DNA from 3 places in the Photobacterium atrarenae genome. Region 2 is predicted to be linked to each of the others. Evidence: riboswitches for the same ligand, from Rfam matches in the RefSeq annotation. Region 2 holds a riboswitch; each other region holds the start of a gene.
What was found. A riboswitch is a leader RNA that binds a small molecule or an ion and turns the genes downstream of it on or off. The one in region 2 is predicted to bind lysine.
Positions count from the first base shown of each region.

Region 1: linked by a shared signal. The riboswitch ahead of dapA (4-hydroxy-tetrahydrodipicolinate synthase) and the one ahead of lysC (lysine-sensitive aspartokinase 3) in region 2 are both predicted to bind lysine.
Region 3: linked by a shared signal. The riboswitch ahead of NNL38_RS04650 (Na+/H+ antiporter NhaC family protein) and the one ahead of lysC (lysine-sensitive aspartokinase 3) in region 2 are both predicted to bind lysine.

Region 1 is NZ_CP101508.1:1,308,496-1,312,667, reverse strand. Features, by position in the region: gene NNL38_RS06200 (lipoate--protein ligase family protein) at 1-414, shown strand, start outside; gene NNL38_RS06195 (AzlC family ABC transporter permease) at 610-1,341, shown strand; gene NNL38_RS06190 (AzlD family protein) at 1,338-1,646, shown strand; lysine riboswitch at 1,758-1,927, shown strand; gene dapA (4-hydroxy-tetrahydrodipicolinate synthase) at 2,021-2,965, shown strand; gene NNL38_RS06180 (succinylglutamate desuccinylase/aspartoacylase family protein) at 2,998-4,104, shown strand.
Region 2 is NZ_CP101508.1:293,521-297,692, forward strand. Features, by position in the region: gene metH (methionine synthase) at 1-538, shown strand, start outside; gene lysC (lysine-sensitive aspartokinase 3) at 616-1,986, opposite strand; lysine riboswitch at 2,099-2,277, opposite strand; gene NNL38_RS01495 (pyridoxal-phosphate-dependent aminotransferase family protein) at 2,548-3,666, shown strand; gene NNL38_RS01500 (PglL family O-oligosaccharyltransferase) at 3,814-4,172, opposite strand, start outside.
Region 3 is NZ_CP101508.1:935,657-939,828, reverse strand. Features, by position in the region: gene NNL38_RS04655 (thymidine kinase) at 55-633, opposite strand; gene NNL38_RS04650 (Na+/H+ antiporter NhaC family protein) at 769-2,370, opposite strand; lysine riboswitch at 2,469-2,652, opposite strand; gene NNL38_RS04645 (H-NS family histone-like protein) at 3,021-3,416, shown strand; gene NNL38_RS04640 (lytic murein transglycosylase) at 3,610-4,172, opposite strand, start outside.

The sequences.
Region 1 (4,172 bases), 1.0 Mb from region 2:
TATATCAACTTATGCCGGATTCTGAGTCATTTCTTTGCCGAACTTGGTATCAAGGTAGATATTCACGCCACGCCCGGCTCTTATTGCGACGGGGATTACAACCTCAATATCGATGGTAAAAAAGTGGTGGGAACCGCGCAGCGGGTGTTGCTGAAAAGAGGCGGCGGCCAGGTTGTGCTCTCCCAGGCCTGTATTTTGCTCGAAGGTAATATGGACGCAATGATCAAGCCAGTGCAACTGTGCAACCAGATTTGTAACCACAATGCGCCAATCCTGGCAGATGTGCATACCCCGCTGTTTGACCACCTGCCATCCCGCCCTGCCGTCGATGCCCTGTTCCAACAGCTCACCAGTGCTTTTCTGCAATCCCCTTCCCTGCCTCAGCCATTGGCAAATTCTGTGAGTTCAGCCTAGAGCCGGCTCTGCCCGGCGACTGCCATCGCCGGGCATGACACTTTCCCGAAAAGCATGTTATCAATCTGTTGAATATCTGTATCACTCATGGCACTCTCTCATCGATACTGTCAAATTGTATAATAAATCACGCTTGGTGCTGAACAGGATCCTTATTCACACTATTTTCGAACCACGCAGACTAGAAAGATAATCATGCAGACCGACGCTCAACAGGACTTAATCCCTGAGACTCGCTTACACGAGTTCACCCACAAAGATGTCTGGAACGGCTTTACGCAATTGGTTCCCCTCTCCTTTTTCGTGATCGTTTTCGGAATTGCTTTCGGGGTTGCTTCAGCCCAAACCGGGCTGGATAACATTTCAACCATGCTGATGAGCGCCCTGGTCTTCGCCGGCGCTTCCCAGTTTGCAACCTTAGATCTATGGGGAGCAGAAGTGCCCCTCATCCCGATGATGATCACCGTTTTTGCCATCAACGCACGGCACCTGCTGATGGGGGCGACGCTCTATCCCTGGTTGCGCGAGCTGTCACCGGCAAAGCGCTATGGGGTGATGCTGTTTGCATCGGATGCCAACTGGGCCATGTCGATGAATGCCTTCAGCCGTAAGGAGCCCGGCCTTGGCCTGCTACTGGGCGGGGGGATTGCGCTGTGGTCATTCTGGATCGTCGGCACTTGGCTGGGGCTGTATTTCGGCAATGCCATTTCCGATCCGGTTAGCTTGGGACTGGATATGGTCATGGGGTGCTTTTTGCTCTCGATGGTTGGGGTGGGTCCGAAAAATCTACGAATCGTTGCTATCTGGGCGATCGCTGCCGGATCATCCCTGCTCGCCTATTGGTTTTTACCTGAGAACAGTCATGTCGTGGTCGGTGCCATTGCCGGCGGCAGCCTGGGTGCATTTTGGACGGAGAAAAAATTATGAGCATTGAAACCAGTTTTGGCGGTACGTTACTGATTATTCTAGTGATGGCACTGGTCACCCTCGTCACCCGCTGGGGCGGCGTGTTTATCATGTCATTTATTCCCATTGGCTATCGGATCCAACAATTTATCACCGCCATGTCCGGCTCTGTTCTGGTCGCACTGCTGGCCCCCTTGGCGGTTGAGGGTGATCTGGGTGCCCGGCTTGCGCTACTCTCGACGGCGGTGATTATGTTTATCTGGCAAAAACCCCTGCCGGCCATTACGGCAGGCATTGTCGCAGCAGCGCTCACCCGGCAATTTTGAGCCCGAAGCACGGTTTACGGTGAATAAAATCAACCGGATTCGCATAAAAAGTCATAGCGATGATTGACATCCCGTCATCATTGATGGTTGAATCGAATCATTCCCTCTCAAGGGATCAGAAGAGGCGCGTTAACCAGGCAGTCTGTACGAGGTATCCAAATACCACTGAAGACAGATCAGGGGGTTAACGCCGAGGTAAGCCTGCATTTGGAAGCAGAGCTTATCGGTCACTGGGGCTGAATCCCCAGGGCTGTCACCGCTGGTGGAGAGCTTCTGGTGTTTGTGCTTTTTTGCCTTCAAGAATGGCCCACAGCCATCGGCTTTTTCGCAATGCCAAGCTCTCTAAACGGATAACTATGACATTCGGATTAGAGATGCCAATTCAAAATTCATTCCCTACAACAGAACATCTGGTATCGCCGCAAGCCACGTCACTCAACCAGACAACGCTATGGACGGCTTTAATTACCCCTTTCAACGACGATGAATCGATTGACTTCGACACACTGACACAACTAGTCGCAGAGCAAAACGCCGCCGGTAACGGAATCTTGCTACTGGGGAGCACCGGGGAAGCACTGGCGATGACCCCAGAAGAGCAACAAGCCGTGGTTCGTCATGTATGCGCACTGGCATTGTCCGTTCCCCTGATGGTCGGCGTTGGCGGTTATCAGCTTCAACAGCAACGGCAATGGCTGGCATTCTTAGCCGACTATCCGATCGATGCGCTGCTGCTCCCTGTGCCTTTGTACGCGAAGCCCGGCGCGGCCAGCCAGCAAAAGTGGTTTGAAAGCCTGCTTGATGACAGCCGTTGGCCATGCATGATCTATAACGTGCCGTCGCGAACCGGCGCAGCGCTGGATGCACAAACTTTGGGCGCGATTGCCAAACACCCGAATGCCTGGGCCGTCAAAGAGGCCAGTGGTAACGTGGAAACCTTTACCCGCTACATCCAGGCAGCGCCCACCCTGCAATTTTTCTGCGGTGACGATGCCCTGTTTGTTGATTTTGCTGCGGCCGGCGCCTGTGGCCTCGTCTCTGTGGCCGGAAATGCCTGGCCGGAAGCAACCGCCTTATACGTTCAGCAAACTCTGAGCCAAGCAGCACCAAGTTTTAAACAATTATGGCAAGACGCGGGCAACAGCCTGTTCTGCGCCGCGAATCCAATTGCGGTTAAAGCCCTGATGCAGCACCAGGGACGTCTGCGCCATGCTGGTTTGCGCCCACCCTTGTACATGGACGAGTTGCCGGAACTCACACCGGTACTCGATGCCAACCATCAGGTTAATCAGTGGATGAACACCTGCCTGGCCCAATAACTATACGGATGGAGTCTGATAAAGAGTCGCTTATGATCACAACCACAACAGTCAAAGTCGGTGAGCAACCCACCGGCGATCCCATGGAGGTCCCGGTCATTCATATTCAGGGCCAGGGAAACGGCCCACGTGTCTATATCCAGGCCAATATCCACGGCGCTGAGGTGCAGGGCAATGCGGTCATTTATCAGCTGTTGAATCTGTTTCGCCAATATCCGCCGCAAGGGGATGTCGTGATGGTCCCGCAAGCAAACCCGCTTGGGATCAACCAAAAAAGCGGCGAATTTACCCTAGGCCGCTTTGATCCGGTCACCGGGATCAACTGGAACCGCCAGTATCACTTTGACCACAGTATGCTCGAGCCTTTCACCCAAGACTACCTGGATGCCGAAGAAAGCGAGATCCGTGATGCCTTTCGCACCCGGCTGAAACAGCAGCTTGAAGCAAGAATGGCTTCCCCCTGGGGACTGACGTGCGGTCAACACCTGGCGCTCAACCTGCAAAAAATGGCCGTCGAGGCAGATATTGTCCTGGATCTGCATACCGGTCCGATTTCAGCGCAACACCTGTATGTGCCCGAATATGCCAGAAAGCGGGCGCGCCATTTTCATATTCCGCTGAATATCCTGATCCCGAGTGATTTCAGCGGTGCCATGGATGAAGCCAGCTTTAGTCCGTGGTGGCAGTTGAGCCAGCACTTTGCCCTGCACGGGCGTGAGTTACCGGTCATGGTTGATGCTTTCACCATTGAACTGGGTTCACAGGAGCACCTGGATGTTGCCGGCGCGCGACAGGATGCCGAAAGCATTTGCAACTACCTGCAACATCAAGGGCTATGGCTTGAACACTATGTTCAACCGGAGCCTTCGGCTATGCAGGCCTGTTATCTCAAGGACTACAAAGCATTTTTCAGCCCGGCCGGGGGGCAAGTCGAGTACCTGGCTAAGCTCAACCAGCAACTTCCGGCAGGTGAGCCGCTGGCAACCCTGTGGCATTTTAATGCTTTGGTCGGTGAATCCAGCCATAGCCGGACAATCACCCTGCCCTGCGACTGTATTCCTGTACTGCATTTTGCCTCTGCCAGCGTCCAGCAAGGAACCGAACTCTATAAAGTGCTGACGAATACATTCCGGCTATAGCCTTCAAGTCACATAACGGCTCGTGCTCAGGCAGCACTTCAACTGCAACGGGATGCTTCTGCTTCCCG
Region 2 (4,172 bases):
CATTGCGCCGAAAGACAGTGGCAAGCCGGACTGGATTGGCGCCTTTGCCGTCACCGGCGGGATTGGTGAGCGGGAGCTGGCCGATGCGTTTAAAGCCAAAGGGGACGATTACAACGCGATCATGGTGCAGGCGGTCGCCGACCGGCTGGCAGAGGCCTTTGCCGAATACCTGCATGAGCGGGTGCGCAAGGAGATCTGGGGCTATTCGCCGGAGGAAGATTTGTCGAATGATGATCTGATCCGGGAGAAATACCAGGGGATCCGCCCGGCACCGGGGTATCCGGCCTGTCCGGAACACACCGAGAAAGGCACCCTGTGGGAGCTGCTGAAGGTGGAAGAAACGATCGGGATGTCGCTGACAACCAGCTACGCCATGTGGCCGGGCGCCTCGGTGTCGGGTTGGTACTTCTCCCACCCGGACGCCCGCTACTTTGCAGTCGCCCAGATCCAGGAAGATCAGCGTGACAGCTATGCCGAACGGAAAGGCTGGGATCTGATTGAAGCGGAGAAATGGCTGGGGCCGAACCTGTCGGCTTAATCCCATCTTTGAAAGGACCACTATAAACAAGGGCGCCTCAGGGGCGCCCTTGTTGTTTCTGTCATTTATTGCGAGGCTCAGGCTTCCAGGATCTGGCGGTGCAGCGACTGGACCACCGACTTGGCATCCTGCTCCTGAACCAGAAAGCAGAGGTTATGTGGGCTGGCGCCGTAGCAGATCATGCGCAGGTTGTAGTCATCCAGCGAGCCGAAGATTTCCTTGGCGGAACCCTTGGTTTGGCTCATCCGGTTGCCGATCAGCGCCACCAGACACAGGCCCTGTTCGACCTCGACCCGGCACAGCTGGCTGAGTGCTTCAACAGCCGCTTCAGGCAGTTGCGGCGCGCCACCGCCGGTATTGGTTTGATCCAGGGTCAGGGACACGCTGACTTCGGAGGTGGTGATCAGATCAACCGAGATCTTGTGCTCGGCCAGGATCCGGAATACTTCTGCCAGAAAGCCGTAGGCATGGAACATGTTCAGGCTGGTGAGGGTGACCATGGTCTGGTTACAGCGCAGGGCCAGGGCGCGGAACAGCGGCGCGTCGCTGACCCGGTCGCGGATCCAGGTTCCGCCTTGCTCCGGCGCCCGGGAAGAGCCGATAAATACCGGGATCTGCTGGCGGATCGCCGGAACCAGGGTGGACGGATGGAGGATTTTGGCACCGAAGTTAGCCATCTCGGAGGCTTCGCTGAAACTGATCTCCCGGATCGGTTGTGCGGCTGCTGTGATCCGCGGATCTGTGGTGTACATGCCCGGGACATCGGTCCAGATCTCCAGGGTGGAGGCCCGGATTGCTTCGGCCACCAGCGCTGCGCTGTAGTCGCTGCCGCCACGGCCCAGGGTGGTGGTGTTCCCGTGCTGATCGGCGCCGATAAAGCCCTGGCTGACCACCACTTGCTGAGTCAGCAGCGGCTCAAGATGTTTTGTTGCCAGCGCGCGTATGCTGTCCGGTTGCGGGATGGCTTTGCCGAACTGGCTGTCGGTACGCATGATATCGCGGATATCGATGCGCACCGCGTTTACCCCCAGCTCACAGAGGATCTGGGTAAACAGGTAGGTCGAGAGGAGTTCGCCATTGGCAACCAGTTGATCGGTTAGCTGAGCGCCGGGCTGGGTAGCCGCCTGCGCTGCCAGGGTTGCAACGCTGTCCAGCAGGGCATTGATCGCCGGCGTGATCGGGTCCGGTGCATCCAACTCATTGAGCACGGCGTAGTGGATATCGTTCAGCTGGGTGAGCAACTGCTGGCGGCGGGCTGGATCCGGCACTCCGCCGGCCAGCTCGACCAGTAAGTTCGTCACTCCTGAACATGCGCTGATCAGCACCACCCGGGCCGCCGGGTTATGTTTGATGATCATCGCACTGCGGTGCATGGCGGTAAAGTCAGCGACGCTGGTGCCGCCAAATTTGGCGACGGTGAGGGCGGCAGCGTTATCTACAGGGTTCAAAGCAAGTCTCCCAATATCAGTAATAGTGATGAACGTAGGGATTGACTCGGGAGGTTCATTCCCGACATCCAATAGTCAGGAGAGCAAATCGGTGAGACGGATAGATCGCGCTACAACCAGAAGCTCCCCACCTTTCGCAATGAAAGGTGACAGCCAGAAGGATTCAGCCTTGCTGGCCGACACTGCCGATCCCCTGTCCGGCAGTATCTCGGCGTTACTCCCCCTTGCCAGGATGCCTTGGGGTGGGGCCCCGCATCCTGGTTACCTGGGTAACGCTCCTCTTCTGTTTTTTCCTAATGACAGTTTGATCATCAGGGTGAACAAAAAACGTTCTTCATTGAAGCGGATTTAACGGTGGCTTGTCAATGGCCGAATGAAAAATTATGCGGGGAAAATGCAATTGCTGTCGCCGAAAGGTGGCAGGGTTGCGTCCGGGAGCAATTCCCTGAATACTGGGCTATTCCCTGACGCTGCCCGTTTCCGGTGGACGGTTTTTGACAACCGTGAGAGGTTGCGGGTACTGCTCAGAGAGTCATGAACGCTTACCCAGGAGATATAATAATGACAATTGGTAGTTTTTACCCACCACAACGTACCCTGATGGGCCCGGGCCCGTCGGATATCTACCCGCAGGTATTGCAGGCGCTGAGCCGCCCAACCGTCGGTCACTTGGATCCCTTGTTCATCGGCATGATGGATGAGCTGAAACAGCTGCTGCAGTATGCCTTCCAGACCCAGAACCCGTTTACCATTGCCGTCTCCGCGCCGGGGAGTGCCGGGATGGAAGCCTGTTTTGTCAACCTGGTCGAGCCGGGCGAGAAAGTGATCGTCTGCCGTAATGGCGTGTTTGGCGATCGGATGCGGGAAAATGTTGAGCGTTGCGGTGGTGAAGCCGTCATGGTCGAGAATGCCTGGGGTGAGCCGGTCGACCCGCAGCTGGTGGCTCAGGCTCTGGAAGCCAACCCGGATGCCAAAATCGTGGCTTTTGTACACGCCGAAACCTCGACCGGGGCCTTGAGCGATGCAGAGGCGATTGCCAAGCTGGCCCGCCAGCATGATTGCCTGACGATCGTTGATGCGGTGACCTCGCTTGGCGGAGTGCCGCTGCTGGTGGATGAGTGGCAACTGGATGCTGTGTATTCGGGCAGCCAGAAGTGCCTGTCTTGTGTGCCGGGTCTTTCCCCGTTGACTTTTTCTGAGCGTGCGGTCGCGAAAATTCAGCAGCGTCAAAGCAAGGTCCAAAGTTGGTTCCTCGATCAGAGCCTGGTGCTGGGGTACTGGAGCGGAGAAGGCAAGCGCAGCTATCACCATACCGCGCCGGTCAACAGCCTGTATGCCCTACATGAGGCGCTGGTACTGCTGAAAAATGAAGGGCTGGAAAGTGCCTGGCAGCGCCACCGGGATGCGCACCGTGAGCTGCGTGACGGGCTGGAGAAGCTCGGGATTGAATTTGTGGTCGATGAAGCCTACCGCTTGCCGCAGCTCAATGCGGTGTATATCCCAGAAGGTGTCGATGATACACAGGTGCGCCAGACCTTGCTGGAGCGTTATAACCTGGAAATCGGCGCCGGGCTGGGTGCCCTGGCCGGCAAAGCGTGGCGGATCGGCCTGATGGGCTATGCGGCGCGCAGTGAAAATGTGGCGTTGTGCCTGAAAGCCCTGGAATCGACACTCAAGTAAGTTAATCCTAAGGCGGCGCATTATCGCAGTATCAAAAAACGGCTACCTCGGTAGCCGTTTTTTGTTGGCAACTTTTTACGGCATCGGCCCGGCTTATTGTACGATTTCCTCAAGTCACCCATGCATCAACACTCGCTCAGGCACACATTAAGGTCGGGCTGGCGTGGCCGTCAGACTCTGGCTGACCGACTGCCAGTTGGCCTCGAAAATAGGCTCGAGGGTGGTCTGGCTGAAATCATGGGCTGGAAACAGGTATGCGGCTTCCTGGCGGATGTGCTCTGCCTGGACAGGATTGTCCAGCAGCTGGTAAGCAGCGATCAGATTCTGGTAAAGCGCTGGCCGTAGCCATTTCCGGGCCTTGGTATTGGCCCAGTCGATATAGTGCTGGATCTGGACCGGGTTGTTGGTTGCCGCGCCCAGATGCAGCTGGGTAACCGCTACATCCCATTCAAAGCGGTTTTCCCAGGCCCACGGGTTGTTGACGCGCTGCAGGTAGCTGATCTCCA
Region 3 (4,172 bases), 640 kb from region 2:
CCGGATTAAAAAAGCCTGAGTTCGACTCAGGCTTTTTATCTTGGTTGAAGCTGTTTAGCGCTCCAACGCTTCTTTATAGTGGGTCCGGCAAACCGAGACATATCTGTCATTGCCGCCAATCACCACCTGATCGCCATCGGCAATCGCCCTGCCGTGTTCATCCATCCGGATCACCATATTGGCTTTACGACCACAGTGGCAAATCGTTTTCAACTCGACCAACTTGTCGGCCCAGGCCAGTAAATATTGGCTGCCTTCAAACAGCTCTCCGCGAAAATCACTGCGCAGACCATAACACAGGACCGGAATATCCAGCTTATCCACCACTTCGGTCAGCTGATAGACCTGCTTTTTGGTCAGGAACTGGCACTCGTCAATCAAGACACAGTCAATCTTTTGCGTGGCGTTCATACCCTGCAACCGGGCATACAAATCATCGGTATCGTTGTACAGCTCAGCTTCTTCTTCTAACCCAATCCGGGAGCTGACTTTGCCTTTGCCGAAGCGGTCATCAATGGCGGCGGTAAAAATCACCGGGATCATCCCGCGCTCCCGGTAGTTAAAGGATGACTGAAGTAAAGTCGTCGATTTACCCGCATTCATTGCAGAGTAATAAAAATACATCTGGGCCATTCGGCTCCCCGTCTCAGGCAAAAAACTGGCAGAATCCTACAGAAAACCGCCCCGAATTAAAAGTGCCTTCCCCCAAGTACAACAAAGCCCGCAATGAGTGCGGGCTTTTCTCTTCATTGAACTGGGTCGGTGGTGTTAGCTTTTCAGCTTCGCGGCGACGGTCCCCGGACGGCGGGCCAGCCACAACAGCCCCAGGCAAACCAGGATAAAGCTGATCAACGCGGCCATGAAGGCAACTGCAACCGAGCTGGTCATCCCCAGTACCAGGAAACCAATGGTCGAAACAACTGCCACGGACAGAGCATACGGCAGCTGGGTCGCAACGTGGTCGATATGGTGACAACGTGCGCCGGTCGAGGACAGAATCGTGGTATCGGAAATTGGCGAGCAGTGATCGCCAAACACCGAACCAGCCAGCACCGCGCCCAGCATCGGTAACATCAGGGTAATGTCGGCCGCTGCTGCCAGATCACCGGCGATCGGCAGCATGATGCCGAAGGTACCCCAGGAAGTCCCGGTCGAAAACGCCATCAGGCCAGCCAGCAGGAACAAAATCGCCGGGAGCAACATTGGATTCAGGTTGCCCTGAACCAGGGTCGACAGATACTTACCGGTTGCCATGTCGCTGATCACACTGCCGATACTCCAGGCAAACAGCAGGATCAGGATCGCACCAAACATCGACTTGGCACCCAGCCACAAGGTGCGGGCAACGTCCCCCATCGGCAAACGCTGACGGAAAATCGGGACCAGCGAGGCCATCAGGCCGACAAGACCACCATACACCAGCGACGTTCCCACATCCGTATTTTCAAATGCCCCCAGCAGATTGAATGCCTGGCCATCTGCCGCCAGAGCCTGGTATCCGGTAAAGATCATAAAGAAGAAGGTCGCCAGGATCAGCATCACAATCGGCATCACCAAATCACCGACGCGGCCATGCTCGCTTTCTTCAATCTCCAGCTCATCATTCAAATCTTTGGCCATGCTGTCGTCATCGCCTTCATCAAAGCCATGACCGCGGCAAGCTTCAAGCTCATGCTTCTTCATTGCCCCAATATCCAATTGGAACCAGGCCACCACGAAGACCAACAATAGTGCGAAGACAGCATAAAAGTTCATCGGCGCCAACTGCACGAACGCACTCAACGGAGAGTATTCAGTCACCCCATGGGTGACCAGAATGCCGCCAATCAGGGTAATAATATAGGCACCCCAGCTCGATGCTGGCATCAGCACACACATCGGGGCGGCGGTTGAATCGAGGATGTAAGCCAGCTTGGCACGGGAAACATAAAAGCGGTCCGTCACCGGACGGGAAATGGAGCCAACCGCCAGACTGTTAAAATAGTCATCGACAAAGATAAAAACGCCCAGAAAAGCAGCTAATAGTTTTGCGCCCCGCTTACTCTTAATTTTAGTTTGTGCCCACTCGGCAAACGCGCGTGTCCCGCCGGACAAGGTCAGCAACGCCGTCATCATCCCGAGCAACACCAGGAACGCGACAATGCTCATGTTCCAGCTGTTAATGGCACCATCTTCGACGAACAGGCCTTTCGCCGTGGTGCCGATATAACCAGCAGCAGCCGTCACGGAAAAGTCCGCCAGCAGCAAAGCCCCCAACAGAACCCCAAAACCTAATGAAAGTAAGACACGCCGTGTCAGAATCGCCAGACCCAACGCAACCAATGGCGGCAACAATGAAATAGAAGAGTGGGAAAAATCGATAATATTCATGATCTCTACGACAACCGATCCTGGTTGGAGATCTACTGCTGAACACGGTATCTCACCGTGAGAGAAGAGCATAAGAAAAGGACGAGCCTTATTCCGGACCCCACAGTAGCGCTCCATAGTTAATGTAATTATATACTATGGCAGTGTTGCCCCTATTCGGTGACAACCCCAGCAAGCAGGTGTGATAAGCCTCACTTACTTCGGCATTGGCTCCTTTCACTGATCATCACCGGTATCACCCTCAAATCAGCTACTTTTAGACAATGCGCCTCTACCCTTAGTCAAGGAATGGTCAATTCTACGTACTCAGAATGCTTTTGCAACAAGTTAAGATGAAAAAATTACCAACAATAGTGAATAATATTGCCTTAGAGTGCAATAATTAATCAAAAACAGCAATGCGCATAACCCACAATATGAAACACGGCGCAATAAAATAACCTGATTGAGAGCTGAATATTTAGAAAAACGGGACGAAGATCTTCCATTGGCTTTATTAAAAATGAGGATATCAGAACTCAATTAAGGAAATTGAATTCAAGTTTAAATATTTTGTTTGTCATCAGGTAAGTAAAAGTATTATTATTGCAATTATAGATTTGTGACTGCTATTATTATTTAAGATAGCTGATGCCAACAGGAAAATTAAAATGTCTGATGCAATGAAAGCCCTATTTAACCTTCGCAGCCTGCGTGCACTTTCCCGTGAATATACTCTGGAACAGCTTCAGGAAGCACTGGAAAAACTACAAACAGTCGTGACTGAACGTGAAGAAGCTGAAGCTGAAGAGCTTGCAAAAGAAAAAGAGCGTCAGGAAAAACTGAACCAGTATCGTGAAATGCTGCTGGCTGATGGTATCGACCCGGAAGAACTTTTGGCAACTCTGGGCAAAGCGCCAAAAGCAAAACGCGCTGCGCGTCCGGCAAAATATAAGTTTATCGATGAGAACGGTGAAGAGAAAACATGGACTGGCCAAGGCCGTACCCCATCCGCGCTGAAGAAAGCACTGGAAGAAGGTAAGTCTCTGGAAGATTTCGAAATTTAATTTTCGGAACCGATTCGAAAAAGCCTGGTTGAAACCAGGCTTTTTTTTGCTTTGCAGACAGCAAAAGACAGTGCTGCACATTGCGGCTGCCTCACGGCAACCTGAGATGAATAACCCAACACGGTGTCTGTGTATTCTTCACCCTCAGTTGTAATAATAGCCAGACAACAATGACAGCTTTTATTTATTCACTTCAGCGGATCCGATCCGCCAGATGGCTTACGGCCAAGGCAAAATAATGTGAGCGATTCCACTTCAGCAAAGTCTGGTAATTGTTATACACCAAATATGCCCTCCCCTTATTATCATCGGGTTGAATAAGCCATGCCTGAATATCCACCTGAGGCAAGGTCTGCCCATTCAAACGACGCACGCCCAAGCGTTGCCATTCGGCCAGCGAGCGGCCTTTCGATTTCTCCACGCCCATCAAAGAGGAATCAATCCCGTCTGGTAGTTGTACTTGTCGTCCCCAAGTATATTTGTCATCCCACCCGGACTGATGCAGGTAGTTCGCCGCAGAGGCAAAGACATCCGCTTCGCTTTCCCAGATATCAATTTTACCATCATTATTTCCATCCACGGCAAATGACAAAAAGGAAGTCGGCATAAACTGTGGTTGCCCCATGGCCCCGGCCCATGAACCTTTCATTTTTTCCGGCGTAATATGCCCGGCGTCGAGAATTTCTAAAGCCGCCATCACTTGATTACGGAAAAACGCTTCGCGACGGCCTTCATAAGCCAGGGTCGATAATGCCT